4 regions of the Halomonas sp. Mc5H-6 genome follow, and region 1 is predicted to be linked to each of the others. Evidence: predicted binding sites of a transcription regulator. Region 1 holds the regulator's gene; each other region holds the start of a gene.
What was found. Region 1 encodes LexA, which represses DNA repair genes until DNA is damaged. Its sites were predicted from a motif close to TACTGTNTANNTANACAGTA; they were not measured.
Positions count from the first base shown of each region.

Region 2: a site for LexA is predicted at 2,019-2,038, ahead of NH395_RS01820 (DNA topoisomerase III). Genes of this name have one in related genera too.
Region 3: a site for LexA is predicted at 2,145-2,164, ahead of recN (DNA repair protein RecN). Genes of this name have one in related genera too.
Region 4: a site for LexA is predicted at 1,778-1,797, ahead of NH395_RS17995 (DUF1654 domain-containing protein). Genes of this name have one in related genera too.

Region 1 is NZ_JAMXSI010000013.1:37,822-42,031, reverse strand. It holds gene NH395_RS15470 (ribonuclease J) at 1-792, opposite strand, end outside; gene purU (formyltetrahydrofolate deformylase) at 1,066-1,920, shown strand; gene lexA (transcriptional repressor LexA) at 1,917-2,576, opposite strand; gene NH395_RS15455 (TetR/AcrR family transcriptional regulator) at 2,877-3,554, shown strand; gene NH395_RS15450 (L,D-transpeptidase) at 3,532-4,056, shown strand; gene nagZ (beta-N-acetylhexosaminidase) at 4,115-4,210, shown strand, end outside.
Region 2 is NZ_JAMXSI010000001.1:391,367-395,576, forward strand. It holds gene NH395_RS01820 (DNA topoisomerase III) at 1-1,906, opposite strand, end outside; gene NH395_RS01825 (AarF/ABC1/UbiB kinase family protein) at 2,080-3,327, shown strand; gene NH395_RS01830 (GNAT family N-acetyltransferase) at 3,324-3,917, opposite strand; gene NH395_RS01835 (SEC-C metal-binding domain-containing protein) at 4,069-4,210, shown strand, end outside.
Region 3 is NZ_JAMXSI010000016.1:53,649-57,858, reverse strand. It holds gene fur (ferric iron uptake transcriptional regulator) at 1-287, shown strand, start outside; gene recN (DNA repair protein RecN) at 423-2,096, opposite strand; gene grpE (nucleotide exchange factor GrpE) at 2,295-2,933, shown strand; gene dnaK (molecular chaperone DnaK) at 3,058-4,210, shown strand, end outside.
Region 4 is NZ_JAMXSI010000022.1:18,647-22,856, reverse strand. It holds gene NH395_RS18005 (reverse transcriptase domain-containing protein) at 82-1,101, shown strand; gene NH395_RS18000 (hypothetical protein) at 1,088-1,528, shown strand; gene NH395_RS17995 (DUF1654 domain-containing protein) at 1,532-1,762, opposite strand; tRNA gene NH395_RS17990 (tRNA-Leu) at 1,929-2,023, shown strand; gene NH395_RS17985 (glycosyltransferase) at 2,139-3,503, opposite strand; gene NH395_RS17980 (helix-turn-helix domain-containing protein) at 3,690-4,210, shown strand, end outside.

The DNA.
Region 1 (4,210 bases):
CGGCAAATACCCCAGATCGTGAGCGGGCACCACGGCGGGAAAATCGTCCAGATAACCGAGGCCGCGTGCGACACCCACCATGCGCTCCATCGAGCGCCCCATCAGGCTGACGCGCCGACCACACTGGTAAGCTGCGCGGCCAATCGCCAACACGCGGGCCAGATTACTGGCGAAGCAGGAAACAATGACGCGCCCTTCGCAGCCAGCGAGTGTTTCAACAAGCGCTCTTGCGACATCGCCTTCGCTGCCCGAGTGGCCGGGTATAGGGGCGTTGGTGGAATCCCCCACGACCAGGTCAACCGGCGCCAATGCCTTGAACTGCGCCTGATTGATCGGCGCGCCGATAATCGGTTCAGGATCAAGCTTCCAGTCCCCGCTATGCAATACCCGGTAGCGGCCTGCCATGACCATCAGCGAGCAGCTCTCGGGTATCGAGTGCGGAACCGCCAGGTAGCGCAGGGTGAAGGGGCCGCTTTCCAATGCCTCACCGGGTTCGACTACGTGAATGGCAGCGCTGCTTAGTTGATGTTCGGCAAACTTAAGACGCAGCAGGCCGGCCGCCAGCGGCGTCGCATAGATGGGGCACTGCCAGTGGGGCCAGAGCCAGGCGACCGCTCCAATGTGGTCTTCATGGCCGTGGGTGATGTAGAGCGCTTGCGGTGCAATGCCCAGGGCTTTGGGGGTTTCCAGGTTGGGCACCTGCAACGGCGCATTGGGTAAATCCTGGCGGATCATCATGCCGCAATCCACGGCGACCCAGTGGTCTTCGTATCCATAAAGCGTCAGGTTCATGCCAATTTCCCCGCAGCCGCCTAACGGCAGGAGGCGTAAGGGAGGGCGACGACGGGGACGAATATGAACGCGCGGTGGATGCATCAGAGTAATAAAGCCTAGAAAGTAATTGGTTAACTATACGGGATGGGGCGGGCGGCTAACAATCACTGCCGTTGCGGGCGGTGATTGCGGGCGCTGCATTCTGTACACTAGACGTTTGTTTAATGCCAATGGACGGCCTGATCATCGCCGCCCGGCAACTGTGAACGGCAACTTTGAAGAGTAATGACTATGTCGCATTTTTATCGTCTGGTGGTGTCCTGCCCGGACCAGGTGGGGATCGTCGCGAAGGTTTCGAGTTTTATCGCGGATCAGGGCGGGTCGATCACCGAGGCCAGCCAGCATTCCGATCTGGAAACCGGGCGTTTTTTCATGCGCTACGAAATATTGGCGGATTCGCTGGGTATGTCGGCAGAGGCGTTACGTTCAGCCTTCGAGCCGGTGGCGGAGCGGTTCGACATGCAGTGGGCACTGGTCGATACTCAGAAACGCCAGCGTGTTGTTCTGATGGTCTCACGAGAATCCCACTGCCTGGTCGATCTGCTTTACCGCTGGCAGGTGGGGGAGCTGGACTGCGATATCGTGGGCGTTATTTCCAACCATGATGACATGCGTTCGTTAACCGAGTGGTATGGAATTCCGTATCACCATGTGCCGGTGGATCCAGCGGACAAGACAGCGGCCTTTGAGCAGGTGCAGGCGCATATTGACGATGCCCGGGCCGATAGTATCGTGCTTGCGCGCTACATGCAGATTCTCCCGCCGGCGTTATGTGAACGCTACGCGGGGCAGGTCATCAATATCCACCACAGCTTTCTGCCGTCTTTTGCTGGCGCCAAGCCTTACCACCAGGCTTATCAGCGTGGCGTCAAGCTGATAGGTGCCACCTGCCATTATGTGACGCAGGAGCTGGATGCAGGGCCCATCATCGAGCAGGACATCCACCGGGTCAGTCACTGTCACACGCCGACCGATCTGGTACGTTTTGGCCGTGATGTGGAAAAAGCCGTTCTCGCTCGCGGCCTTCGCTGGCACCTGGAAGACCGCGTGCTGGTGCACGGCAATAAAACCATCGTGTTCAGCTAGCCGAGCGACTGGCCATTGCCCCCGCGGATGACGCCGACCCCAACCCCTTCAATATCGAGCGGTTGGGTACGTAAATCGATATTGATCGGATCGAAATCGGGGTTTTCCGCAATGAGCGTGACCTGGTGGCCCTCGCGTTTGAAACGCTTGACGGTTACCTCGTCTTCCAGGCGGGCGACAACAATCTGGCCATCGCGGACGCGCTGGGTACGATGCACGGCAAGCAGGTCGCCTTCGAGAATGCCAACGTTCTGCATCGACAGCCCTCGCACGCGCAGCAGGTAATCGGCCCTGGGCGTGAAGTAGTCGGCGGGCAGGGGGCAGTAGCGATCAATGTGCTCAGCGGCGAGAATGGGGCTCCCCGCTGCGACCTCGCCAATAATTGGCAGGCCGCTGGCAGCGTCTGAGGCTGGCAGAGCGTCTGGCGTTTCCTGGGGCTCCTGGTTGGGCAGGCGTATGCCACGAGACGTATTGCGAATAATGCGAATGACACCTTTGCGCTCGAGGGCGCGCAAATGCTCTTCTGCCGCATTGGGTGAGCGGAACCCCAGCGCCTTGGCTATTTCAGCCCGAGTGGGCGGATAGCCGAGCTCACCCATGGTCTTGACAATAAAGTCGAACACATTTTGTTGGCGAACGGTTAATGGCCGCGACATACCAGCCTCCAGATTGAATAAGTGAGCAAGACTGCGTTTCTGTTGACCTATCCGACGTGGTTAACAGTGCGTAATTAACAGTATGTGGTTAAGTATACAGCATGTTCTCCTGTCCAGTATATCTTTGAGGTAAGTCAGCTAACAAATTGATGTATATAGAGATGCGAGGTCACGATGGGGACGGGGCAGGTGCTCAGGTAAACGTTGAGAGGTAACAACCGATAACGTAGTATCCTAGTTTGTTTAAAACATCCGTTTTTTATGGCCCGCTTTTTTGGCCCGTTTTAGGAGAAGAGCAGCATGGCTCAATCGGATACGGTGACGCGCATTCTGGATACCGCTGAAGTGCTTTTTGCCGAGCGCGGCTTTGCCGAAACCTCTTTACGCAACATTACCAGCAAGGCACGGGTCAATCTTGCCGCGGTGAACTATCACTTTGGATCCAAGAAAGCACTCATCCAGGCGGTGTTTGCTCGCTATCTGGATCCGTTTTCCCAACGCTTTCATAGCGCCCTGGATGAACTTGAAGCCCGCTACGAGGGTCGTGACATCCCCCTTGAAGTGCTCCTCGAAACCATGGCGACAACCGTGCTGACGGTGCCTGCCGAACGCAATAGCCTCAAAGTCTTCATGCGTTTGCTGGGGCTTGCATACAGCCAGGCACAGGGTCATTTGCGCCGTTATATCCAGCAGCAATACGGCGATGTGTTCAGCCGTTTTACCGAGTTGGTTCGCCGTGCGACACCGGAGCTGCCGGACGCCGAGCGCTTCTGGCGGCTACACTTTATGTTGGGTACCGTTATCTTTACGCTTTCAGGGCTGGATGCGCTGCGCGATATTGCCGAAAAGGATTACCACCAGCACGTGTCGGTCCGCGATCTGGTTCGCCGCCTGCGGCCGGTAGTGGTGGCGGCGATGAACGCGCCGTTACCTGATGAGAAAGGCATTGAGCACCATGCAGACACCGTCGCTCATTGACATGCCGCCCCGGGAGGGGCTGTGGCTGGAAATCGACACCCACTCGCAACGGCTGCGCGCCTGGCAGGGCGATGTGTGTCGTCATGAGTGCGACATTTCCACCGGTCGCCAGGGCCTGGGTAATCAGCAGGGAAGCGGGCAAACGCCGCTGGGCTGGCACTATATTCGTGCCGCCATTGGCGCCGATGCCCCGGAAAACGCTGTCTTCAAAGGACGCCGCTGGACGGGAGAAGTCTTTAACGCCGAGCTGGCGGCCGCGTTTCCCGAGCGAGACTGGATTCTGACTCGCATTCTGTGGCTGTGTGGCCTGGAACCGGGGATAAACCGCGGTGGTCAGGTCGATTCTCAGCGCCGCTATATTTATCTGCATGGTACGCCGCCGGACCAGCCCATGGGGCAGCCCGCTTCCCATGGTTGCGTACGGCTGCGTAATGCCGATCTTCTTTGGCTGTTTGAGCATGCGATACCAGGGACGCCTGTCTGGTTACACGACAGCCGTTGATCGTTGGACTCCTCGCTAATCATCGTCTAGAGTTAGCGCCTTTTTTGGACATCCCGCTATGACACATCCTTTGGGCTCGGTCATGTTGGACCTTGAGGGGACAACGCTGACCGCCGCAGAGAGGCAGTTGCTGAAAGTCCCCGCGGTGGGTGGC
Region 2 (4,210 bases), on a different contig from region 1:
TATTACTCCTACTATTGGTTTTCTTCTTACTATAACGCTTTCTCGGCTTGCCTGAGCGCTTCGCCGGGCCACTGGCTACGCCTTGTGCCGTTTGCAGGCTCTGCCTGAGTTTCCCTGCATCGCTATGGTTGAGCAGGCCACGCAAGTCATCCAGTAACGCCTGCTGAAAGGTGTTGGCGTCGTCCTGCAGTTCGGCGATGGCGCGCAGTCGCTGTTCCCAGAGTGCGGTGCGTTCGGGGGTGCTGACCGCTTCAGGCAGGGCGGCGATCAGGGCGCTGCCGAGCTTGGTGGCGCGCAGGGCCTTTTGCTGGCGTACCAGATAGCCGCGCTGGACCAACGTTTCGATAATACCGGCGCGGGTGGCTTCGGTGCCCAGGCCGTCGGTGTCGCGCAGGGTGCGGCGCACGGCAGGGTCGTCCACGTAGCGGCCGATGTTCATCATTGCCTTGATCAGGCTGGCATCGGTGAAGGGTTCCGGCGGGCGGGTTTCCTTCTCCTCAACGCCTGCCCCCAGCGCCTGGCAGGCTTCTCCTTGGGTGAGCGGCGGCAGCGGCGGGCTTTCATCGCGGGTGGTGAACAGCGGTTTCCAGCCGGGGTCGAGGATGCTCTGGCCGCGAGCGTGGAAGGCCTCATCAAGCAGCGTAAACTCGGCCTTGACCTCAAAGGTGCGCAGGGGACGATAAAACTGGGCCATGACGTTGCGTACGATCAGTCGGAACACATGGCCTTCGGTGGCGGAGAGCTGGCTAAAGTCGGCCGGTTTGCCGCTGGGGGCGATTGCGTGGTGGGCGCCTACCTGCTTGTCATTCCAGGCCTTGGAACGTAGCGAGAAGTCCGCGCCTTTCAGCCACTGTTGAAGCGCATCGTCGTTCTGGCAGGCGCCGCTCAGGCTACGCTGGGCTAGCGGAAGGTGCTCTTCGGGCAGGTAGCGGCAGTCGGAGCGCGGGTAGGTAATTAGCTTGTGCTGCTCGTATAGCCGCTGGCAAATATCCAGCACCACCTGTGCGGAAAGCCCGTGACGGCGGGCGGCATCGACCTGAAGGGCAGACAGCGAGTAGGGCAGCGGCGGTGCCTGGCGTTTCTCCTGCTGGTCGAGCTTTGTCAGTTGACCTGAGGCGCCGGGTAGCTGCCCTGCCAACGCATCGGCGGGTTGGCGGTCGATCAAGCGCCCCTGATCATCGAGCGGCTGGTGTTCCTTGGGCACCCACCAGGCGCGCAGCTGGCCCTTAGCGACCTTGAGATCCACCCATAGGTGATAAAACGGGTGGGGCACAAAATCACGAATGGCGTTATCGCGGCGCACGATCAAGCCCAGTACCGGGGTTTGCACACGGCCCACGGAAAGCACGCCGTCGTGGCCCGCCTGGCGGCCGGTGAGGGTCCAGGCGCGGGTCAGGTTGATACCGTACAGCCAGTCAGCACGAGCCCGGGCCTGGGCCGCCTGGAACAGGGGCTGATACTCGGCATTGGGTCGCAGGCTGGCAAGCGCGCGGCTGACGGCGGGCCTGTTGAGGTCGCTGATCAGCAGCCGTTGTACCGGGCCGCGGTACTTCATGTAGTCGATCACTTCCTGTACCAGCAACTGACCTTCACGGTCCGGGTCACCGGCATGAACAACCTCGTTGGCCTGTTTGATCAGCTTGCGAATCACCGCCAGTTGGCCTCGGGCTTTTGAGCGCGGCATCAGTTTCCACTGCTGCGGCACAATGGGCAGCCGGTCCAGCCGCCACTGTTTATCGGCGGGGTCGTAGGCTTCCGGTGCCGCCTGTTCCAGCAGGTGGCCCAGGCACCAGGTCACCGTGGTATCGCCGCAACTGATCGCGCCTTCCTGGCGCCTGGCACTTCCGGGGAGCGCCTCGGCAATCGCTCGGGCAAGGCTGGGTTTTTCGGCGATAATCAAGCGCATACGGGAGATGCCTTAAATTGTGTAACGTAGGAATATGGTAACAGACACCGTATGCCGGTGAGCATAGCGAAAGGTTGTCTGAAAAATGACATGTGGCGATTATTCGTATAGCTTTTGTATAATTTAACCGGATTGCGTAAGCTGCATGTCATATGGTCAACGAGGCGACTTAAATGCGAGATCGCGGAAGAACACGACGTTTGATGGGGTTGGGTGCTCGCACCGGCGGAGCGCTGCTCAAGACACGCTTGGGTGGCCAGGCAGACTGGCGGTCCCTGGGCGAGGCACTATTCGAGGGTCTCTCCGAGCTGAAGGGCCCGGCCATGAAGCTGGCGCAAATCATGTCCCAGTGGGATGACCTGCTGCCGCCGGATCTTGCCGAGGAGCTGGCGCGCCTGCAACGCCAGGCGGAACCAATGCCCTGGCCGCGCATCCGCGAGGCGCTGGTGATGCAGTACGGCGATATTGAACAGCATTTCCAGGCAATTGAGGAGCGCCCCTTTGCCAGCGCTTCCATGGGGCAGGTGCACAAGGCGGTCACCCATGCTGGCGAGACGGTGGTGCTAAAGGTGCAATACCCTGGGTTAGCGGATGTACTGGAAAGTGATCTCAAGCAGGTCAGGCGTATCATGAGCCTTGGCCGCTGGTTCAAGGTTCCCCAGGCGCGGCTGGATGCGCTGTTTGAAGAGCTGGCGGCGGGGCTGCGCGATGAGCTCGACTATCGTGCTGAGGCCGACGCGATGGCGCGCTACCGCGAGCGTTATCAGCAAGACGCGCGCCTGGTCATTCCTGAGCCGCTGTTTGATCTATCCGGCCAGCACGTGCTCGCCATGCGCTTTGTCGACGGCACGCCGCTACGTGAGCTGGATAGCGCCGACGATGATACTCGTCAGAAAGTCGCGTCGGCCCTGGCGGACTGGATCACTGAAGAGTTGTTCACCTATGGCGAGCTGCACGCTGACCCGCACGCGGGTAACTTTGCGGCCGATGACCAAGGTCGACTGGTGATTTACGATTTCGGCGCCGTGATTCCGGTGCCCGAGGCTCGCCTGAAAGCAATGATGCAGCTCCTCGATGCGACCCTTGCCCATGACCCGATGGCGATGGATGAAGCGCTGATGCAAATGGGCGGCCGCCAGGGGCAGGGGGCTCCCTTGTCGCTTTACCGCGAATCCGCTGAGTGTGTGGCGCCGCTGTTTAGCCCCGGTGAACAGGACTTCAGCGATGTGCGTGTCCATCGCCGCCTGCGCGAACTGACGCCCAAGGTATGGGCGGCCATGGACCGCCTGCAGCCCCCCGCCGATACGCTGCTGCTTTCCCGTGCCCTGAATGGCCATTATTGGAACCTGGTGCGCTTGCGGGCACGGCTCGATATGCACTCGCGGACGGCACCCCTGCTTGAATGGGTCCGAGCGGCTTAATCCAGACGCTTCATCCAGAACACCATCGTTTTGTGGCTCTCTTCATTTTCGCCGATGTCTTTCCAGGCGAAAGTGGTGGTGAGTTCCGGGTGACGTTGGTACCCCTGGGCATTCCAGAAGCCGTGCAGCGGACGATAGTTGGATGGCTTGAGCGGGTGGTCGGCGGGGCGCTCGACAGCGCAGAAGGCGGCAATATCAAATCCCTTCAGCTTGGCATGCGCCTCGCGCTCGGCCATGAAGCGTTTGCCAATGCCGCGGCCACGGTAAGCGTGAAGCAGCACCGACTCGCCGTAATAAAACACGCTCGCGGGGGTAATGCCATTAGCCTCGAACGGGCGGCGGAACTCGTCGACTTCATCGGCCAGGGGCTGTCCGGTGGCGGCACCCACCAGTGAGTCGCCGTCGAAGGCCAGAACGAAGAGGCTGTCTGGATTATCCGCGTAGCGACCCAGGTAATCCGCTTCGTAGCTTAAGTCGCCATCGTACAGATAGGGGTAATCACGAAATACCTCGATGCGCAGGCGTGCCAGTGCCTGGACATGAGGCGTTATTTCGGCCCCCTGGCAGGTGGTCAGTGTTAGCGTGTCCATTGGTTTGCTCTCCTGATAAAGCGTTGCTTGGCTGGGTATAAGGGCTGCCCGCGCAGCCCTTGGCGATCTTGCCAATCCTCTCTGCGTGCCCCCAATGGTCATGCTAGACTATGTCGCTTTTCAATAGGGTCTTTTATAAGTGGAGACGGCAATGCTGGCGGTATGGGTCGATCAGCTGCTGGGATTTGCCTCCGGGGCACTCTCGGCAATCAGGCAGGATGAACACTATCCCGATTTTATGACCTGGGTGCGTGCCGAGGGGGCGGAATATTTTAATGGTGATCTGGCGACGG
Region 3 (4,210 bases), on a different contig from region 1:
TCTACCGTGTGCTGACTCAGTTCGAGTCGGCGGGCCTCGTGATTCGTCATAATTTCGATGGCGGCCACGCGGTATTCGAGATGACGCAAGAAGACCACCATGACCACATGGTGTGTCTGGAAAGCGGTGAAATCGTCGAGTTCGTTGACGAGATCATTGAGCGACGCCAGCAAGAAATCGCGGAAGAGCACGGCTATGAATTAGTTGACCATGCGTTGGTGTTATACGTGCGCCCCCGAGGATCGGACGTAACACGCCAGGACAGCGGGCCAACTAATAAGAAATAGGGGTTAACCCTAGCTCGGGCTTTGATGCACGCCCCAATGCCTCTAGGCTGCCTGGCTTGAATACCAGGCGGCCTAGGGGCGTTTTATTGCGCGCTTGAAACACACGGTTGCCCAGTAGCCCTCAGCCCGCCATCGTCAGTGGGGTTGGCGCTGGCTGGCATTGAGCATTTCACGGGCATGGGCCAGGGTTTGGTCTGAGAGTTTGACGCCGCCCAGCATGCGAGCCAGTTCGCTGACTCTGCCCTGTTCATCCAGCAGGGCCATGTGCGTCAGGGTGGTATCGCGCCGGGCGTGTTTCTCAATGTGCAGGTGCTGGTGAGCCTGGGCGGCTACCTGAGGCAGGTGGGTGACCGTCATTACCTGGCCGTTTTCACCCAGCTTGCGGAGCAGCTGGCCGACAATCTCGGCGGTAGCACCGGAAACCCCGACGTCCACTTCATCAAACACCAGGCTTGGAATGGTGGAGTGGGACGCGGCGACGACCTGAATCGCCAGGCTGATGCGCGAAAGCTCACCGCCGGACGCCACCTTGGTGAGCGGTCTGGCGGGCTGCCCGGGGTTGGCGCTGATTAAAAAGTGAACCTGATCGAGGCCTTCTGCCGCCGGGGTGTCTCGGGGCGTGACCTCCACTTCAAAGCGTGCCTTGCCCATGGCCAGGAAGCTTAGCTGCTGCTGGACCTCCTTCCCCAAACGGACGGCGGCTTTCTGGCGACCCTCGCTGAGGTGCTTGGCGTCACGTCGATAGCGCTCGCGAAGTTCCGCTACCTGGGCGCCCAGGGCTTCGATGTCGTTCTCGCTGTTATCCAACTCGGCGACTTCCCGGCTCAGCTCCGCATGCAGTGCGCAGACTTCTTCCGGTGCCACATGGTGCTTGCGGGCAATACGGTGCACGTCCGCTAAACGCTCTTCCACCCATGCCAGGCGCTCGGGGTCGAGTTCGGTGGTGCTGGCGAGGCGGTTCAGCTCGCTGGCGGCCTCTTCGACCTGAATGCGCGCGTCGCCGAGCATCGCCAGGGTGTTGGCCAGCGTGCCCTTATCGCTGCCCGGCAAGGCGCTTAAATGTGTATAAGCCTGGTTGAGCAACGACAGTGCCCCGCCCTCATCGCTGGCGCAGCAGTCAGCGGCAAACTGCGTTTCGCGGAGTGTTTCATCGGCGTGGGCAAGGGAGTGTTGTTCTTCTTCAAGGGTTTGTAGTTCGCCTTCAGCAAGGCCCAGCTGATCGAGCTCCTCCACCTGATAGCGCAGCAGCTGCCGTTTGGCTTCTACCTCGCTACCTGCTTCCTTGCGCTGCTTGAGGCGGCGGTTGGCGCTGCGCCAGTCACGGTACGTCTCGGCCAGCCGCTGGGCGGTATCGCGAAGGCCCGCATAATCGTCGAGTAGTGCGAGATGGGTTTCTTCGCGCATCAGCGCCTGGTGGGCATGCTGGCCGTGAATCTGCACCAGATGCTCCCCAAGCGATTTGAGGTCGCTGATCGTGGCCGGTTGTCCATTGATCCATGCCTTGGAGCGCCCGCTTGCTGTTACCACCCGCCTTAACAGGCATTCATCGCTGGGCAGTTCGCGGCTGCTAAGCCACTCGCTGGCCGCGGGTAAATGCTGAATATCAAAACGCGCCGATAGATCAGTGCGTTCGCTGCCGTGGCGGACGCTGCCAGCGTCGGCGCGCTCGCCCAGGCAAAGGCCCAGGGCGCCCAGCAGAATCGATTTGCCTGCCCCGGTCTCGCCGGTAATGGCGGTCATGCCATGGGTCAGGTCGAGTTCCAGGTGCTCAACGATCGCGTAATCTCGAATGGCAAGCTGAGTCAGCATGAGGGCCTCCTGAGGCGCAGCGGAACGAGCGTAGTCAATGCGTCTGAATATTGTTGTTTTATACAGTAGTCGAAAACGCGCTTCAATGCCCACTTGAGATGGCTTTTATGGTCCCCATATACGGTGCAGAGCCAATTTACGTCGCTACTTAATTATTTGGGCGTACCGCACGCCCCTCGAACGTTGCAGGAGCAAGGCATGGCAAAAGAACCGCAAACCCCGATGGATGACGAGCTGGCTCGCCAGGAGCAGGAATCAGAGACGCCGGAACAGGAATCTGAAGATCGCCTGGTTGAAGGTGAGCTGGAAGGCCTCATTAATGACGACGAGGCCGTTGTCGATCGTGTCGACGATGAGGCTGAAGTCGATGTTCTGGCCGCCAAGGTGCAGGACCTGGAGCAGCGTCTTGCAGAAGCCAAGGATCAGTCGCTAAGAGAAGCCGCCGAAGCGCAAAACGTGCGCCGCCGGGCGGAGCAGGAAGCTGAAAAGGCGCGCAAATTCGCCCTGGAAAAGTTTGTGAAAGAGCTTCTGCCGGTCATCGACAGCCTCGAAAAAGCGCTTGAGTCGATGCAGGAAGATGCCTCCGAGGTGCACCGCGAAGGGGTCTCGATGACCCTGAAGATGCAGCTCGATGTGCTGAGCAAGTTTGGCGTTGAAAGCATCGACCCCCAGGGTGAGCCGTTTGACCCTCAGGTTCACGAAGCCATGGCGATGGTGCCGAACCCTGAGCAGGAGCCGAATACGGTCATGGAGGTCATGCAGAAAGGCTACTTGCTGAACGGGCGTCTGGTCCGCCCGGCCATGGTCGTGGTCAGTCAGAAAGCGAATGAGTCATAACGCAGTAAAGGCTTAAAAAAGGGCCTTGAAAAGTCTCAGGTGGCCCCCAGATAAAGGGGCAACCCCGCGGGAAATCCCGCAACCAGTTTGATGTATTGAAACAACCGAATACGAGGTTCTTATTATGGGACGCATTATTGGTATTGATTTGGGCACCACAAACTCCTGTGTATCGGTGCTCGATGGCGACAGTGCAAAAGTCATTGAAAACGCAGAAGGCGGCCGTACGACGCCGTCCATCATTGCGTACACCGAAGACGGTGAGACGCTCGTCGGTCAGGCCGCCAAGCGCCAGGCGGTGACCAATCCTGAAAATACGCTTTATGCCATCAAGCGTCTGATCGGCCGTCGTTTCAAAGACGACGTTGTTCAGAAAGATATCAAGATGGTGCCGTACAAGATCACCGAAGCCGATAACGGTGATGCCTGGGTAGAAGTGAAAGGCCAGAAAATGGCACCGCCGCAGGTGAGCGCGGAAGTGCTCAAGAAAATGAAGAAGACGGCAGAAGACTACCTTGGTGAAACCGTCACCGAAGCGGTCATCACCGTGCCGGCTTACTTCAATGACAGCCAGCGCCAAGCCACTAAAGATGCAGGTCGCATCGCCGGTCTGGAGGTCAAGCGTATCATCAACGAGCCGACTGCTGCGGCGCTTGCCTATGGCATGGACAAGTCACGCGGTGACAAGACCATCGCGGTATACGACCTGGGCGGCGGTACTTTTGATATTTCGATCATCGAAGTCGCCGATGTCGACGGCGAAACCCAGTTTGAAGTGTTGGCCACCAACGGCGACACCTTCCTGGGCGGTGAAGACTTTGACCTGGCGCTGATCAACTATCTGGTGGACCAGTTCAAGTCCGACAGCGGCATCGACCTGTCCGGCGACAATCTGGCCATGCAGCGTCTGAAAGAAGCCGCCGAGAAAGCCAAGATCGAGCTTTCCAGCGCCCAGCAGACCGATGTCAATCTGCCCTACATTACGGCCGATAACACCGGTCCGAAGCACCTGAACGTGAAAGTGACCCGCGCCAAGCTCGAGTCGCTGGTAGACGACCTGGTGCAGCGTTCCATGGAGCCTTGCAAGGTGGCCCTGAAAGATGCTGGCCTGTCGGCTTCCGAGATCGACGACGTGATCCTGGTCGGTGGTCAGACGCGCATGCCGCTGGTCCAGCAGAAAGCCGCTGAGTTCTTCGGCAAGGACGCACGAAAAGACGTCAACCCGGACGAAGCCGTGGCCGTGGGTGCCGCTATTCAAGGCGGTGTTCTGGGCGGCG
Region 4 (4,210 bases), on a different contig from region 1:
TCGAGGTCCGTGAAACAGGGCGTAGTGAGGCGCACCGCCAATATCGAGACCTGCGCACGGCATTTATTGACAAGGATCGTCATGGGCAAGAAGTACCGCAATCTGTTTGAACGTATTACCGCACCGGACAACCTGTGGACCGCTTACCAGCGGGCCGCAAAAGGCCGCCGAAACTCAGGCGGCTACTTAAATTTTCGAGAGTATGAGGCCTACAACCTCAGGCTGCTACGCGAGCGACTTTTGGAGGGCTCATACTTCCATGGCGATCCTCGCATCTTCACGGTTCGAGAGCCCAAGCCTCGCGTCATAGCAGCCTTACCCTTTGAAGACAGGGTCGTGCAACACGCCCTTCACGGCGTGACCGCGCCGATCTTTGAGGCAGGCATGCTGCCTCAGTCATACGCCTGCAGAGAAGGCCGCGGGACGCACAGCGGTGCGATCAAGGCGCAAGCAATGATGAGGAAAATGGGAAGGAGTGACGGCACGGTATATGCACTAAAAACCGACTACTCAAAGTATTTCGCCAGCATCCAGAGAGAGCCGCTATGGCGCCGCATCGACGCCAAAATCAGCTGTCGCGCCACACTGTGGTTAATAGAGCGCTTTGTCCCACGCACGGGCACCGGACTGGATATAGGCTGGCTGACCAGTCAGCTGTTCGCCAATGTTAACGGCACACAAGTTGATCGTTACCTGGCTCAGCATTGCCGCGAAAGCCGGTTCCTGCGTTATATGGATGATGTCGTAGTGTTCGGCTATGAGCGTGATTACTTATTTCAACTAAAAGATAAGCTGGAGCGCTATAGCAACGAAGCGCTAGGCCTTCGCTTTAGCAAGTGGAACGTGCAGCCGGTCACGCGCGGCGTCAATTTCCTGGGGTACCGGATTTGGCCCACACACAAGCTTCTAAGAAAAGATAGCGTACGACGCGCCAAGCGGAAAATCACCCGCTATGCCAGGGAAGGGGAAACCGAAGAGCTAAGGAAGTTTCTGGCCAGCTGGGGCGGGCACGCCAAATGGGCTGATTCTCGCAACCTCATCAACTCGCTGGCACTCACCTACAAATCAACGAAGAAGGATTCCGCTAATGTTCTCCTATGACAAGCAATCATCGCGCGTCGTCTGCCTAGAAGATTACGGACGCTTAAAGAAAGGCGCGATCGTGCCGGTATTAAATGAGTTATACGCCGATGTCGAAGCCTGGCTGGCTGCAGGCAACACGCTTGCCGAGTTCGACGGCTACCCCGAGATACCGATGAGCCAGGAACAGCTGCAGGACTGGCGGGAGAGTGCATCAGTATCCGCTCGTCAGGGCATGGAGCAATTGATTGTCGAAGGGCTTGATGAGCAAGTCGACCAGGTGATCGACGCCATTGAAGACCCTGTAGAACGGAAACTTGCTCGCAACTGGATTCAGAAAGCAGGCACTTGGGATCGCATGAATGCGCAGCTTAATCAGATTGCCGATGCGCTGGGGTTGACTGAGGGAGATAAAGACCAGCTATTTAGGAATGCGAGCAAGCGGTAGTCATTACATCGCTTCGGCAGGGTTCCAGCGAATACTTACATGCTCCGCTGTGTCATCGAGGGGTGTCAGCGTGACATTTTCAACGGTGCCGAGATCATCCAGCATGCGCGCCCAGTCTTCTGAGTGGTCGTCTGGCTGGCGTGAGATCTCGGCACACTTTTCAGACTGAGCCAGCGGGCTGTTGATCGCGCGCTGCACTCGCTGGACTAACTGCTCATAGGTTTTCTGGGACATAGGCACCTCTATTAAAGCTGGTAATATATACAGTATTCGAGGGAACGATAATCCATGGTCATCGTTGGATGCAAGCGGGGTGGTCGCAGTTTGGTCGCAGAACCGATGCGACCAATACACTGTATGCAAATATAGTAAATCGGTAAGGTGCTGATTTCTTTGTAAAGCCTTGTGCAAGCGCGGCCTTTGAAATTAGATAGAGCGGATTCAAAATCCGCCGCTGTAACAGGCGTGCCAGTTCGAGTCTGGCCACCGGCACCATATTTAAAATCAGGGGCTTAGGCCCCTTTTTTTGTGTCTGGACGTTGAGCTTTTCTCCTTCAGGATGCTTGAGTGTGTCTACAAAGTGTCCATCGCGATTCCCGCCCTTACTGTCTTACTTACTTCCTCGATTAGCCAAACGTTCAGCCGCCAGCTTTCGATAAAGAGCAACCAGCTCTGCGCTCTTGGCGTCCTCGTGCCAGCTGGCGGCATAGGTTTGGCCGCGCTCGGCGAGCTGTACTCGGCGTGTTTCATCGCTTAATAGCTGGTTAACCTTAGTGGCGAAGTTGCTATGGTTTTCCTCGGCGATTAGGCAGCCTTCACCTTCTTTTAAGACATCAAGCGTGCCCATGGTGGCGGTGGAGACCACCGGTGTGCCCAGTGCCATCGCTTCCAGCAGTACCAGCCCCTGGGTTTCCGTGCGTGATGCAAAGACGAAAACATCGGCGGCGCGGTAGGCCGCTTGCAAAGGGCCGCTGCGGTCGAGATAACCGAGAAATAGCACCGATTCCGTCACGCCAAGCGCCTGAGCCCGCCGGACAAGCGAGTCATGGGCCGGACCTTCGCCGGTAATAATCAGCCGGGTGGTGGGGTGTTCGGCTAATACCTTGGGCAGCATGTCGATCAGAAAGTCGATGTTCTTCTCGAAGGCGGTGCGGCCTACATAGAGCAGCAGTCGTGCTTCCTGGGGTAGGTGGTAATGCGCCCGAAAGTCGCTGTCATGCCGAGGCGAACAGAACGCCTCCAGCGCCAGGCCGGTAGCAATCACCGTGGTAGGCGTGGTCACGCCGTAGCGAATAAGTGCATGCTGCATCGCTTGGGAGGGAGCTACCAAGGCGCTTAGCTGATGGCATTGGTGTGCCGAAAGCCGCCGCGCGGCCAGGCGTAGCCAGCGTCGTGGTAACCAGCGAATATAGTGCTGAACATACGCCTCAAAAAGTGTGTGGTAGGTCGCGACCACCGGAAGCCCGAGTCGGCGACCCAGGGCAACACCGGCATAGTGGGCAGTAAAGGGCGTATGGACATGAATAAGGTCAAACGCCTTGCCTGCAAGCTGCGCTGTCAGAGCGAGCAGATCGCGGTAGCGCATCATGCGATCCTCCGGGTCACCGGGTACCCGGTGCGAGCGGATGCGCAGTACACCCGGTTCGTCCACTTGGCCCAACGGGTAGTCGGGGCAGACCAGTGTGACTGAGTGGCCCAGGCGCTCAAGGGCACCGCGAAAGCTGGCAATGGAGGTGGAGACGCCATTGACGCGGGGAAAATAGACATCCGAAATCATCAGTACTTTCATGCATCCCGGCTGCGCGTTAGCCGTTGACGCCGTTGAGTGAAGCAGCGCCAATGCCGATCCCCGCCGAGCCTCGCGGTCAGCCTCACGTTGCAGGTAGAGAGCATTGCCGTTGGCTAGATGAGTTAGCGCCGCGACGTCCTGGTCACTGAGCGGGGCGTTGAGAGGAGGGCGTCGACGCTGTGGCATGTTGTCTAACCTCTTATGGCAGCTTATTGCCACCCTAACCCGAGCCCATGACTTGCTGATGACAGCGTGTCATCCATATTGCACGCTCGGTAGAGCGTTAACGCACAGTTGGCTGCCCCCTCGCTTTTTGTCGCCGAGCCGTTTTATAGTGAATGAATCGCATTCGACGAAATACGGTAAACCACCATGGCCCTTTTTGAGCTGCATAGCCGCAACTTATCCCAGGAGCAGGTGGCCCATACCCACGATTTCCATCAGCTGATACTGGCGACCTGTGGTGTCACGGAGCTTTCGATGGAGGGGCGGGGGGAAAGAGTGACGGCCCGGCGTGGCTGTCTGATTCCCTCTTCGCGCCACCACGAGTACCAGGGCGATGGCAGTAACCGGACCTTGGTGCTGGATGTTCCCGTGGCTCAACTGGCCACGCTTGAAAAAGGCAGCGAGATTGAGCGCCTGTTCGATAGGCCGCGTTTTTTCAGCGTCCCCCCGGCGTTAAATCAGCTTACCCACGCCCTGGCCAATCAGCTCGAGCAGTGCCCCGGGTTGCAGAATGAAATCGCCATTCTGCTGCTGCGCGCACTGACGATGTATCTGCACGACGCCAGGCCTGAAGCCGTTGAGCAGTTGGGACAGCACTGTATCAGCGAACGCCTTGATCTCGCCCGTCTGGATGCCTGGCTGGATCAGCACCTAGCCGATGAAATCCG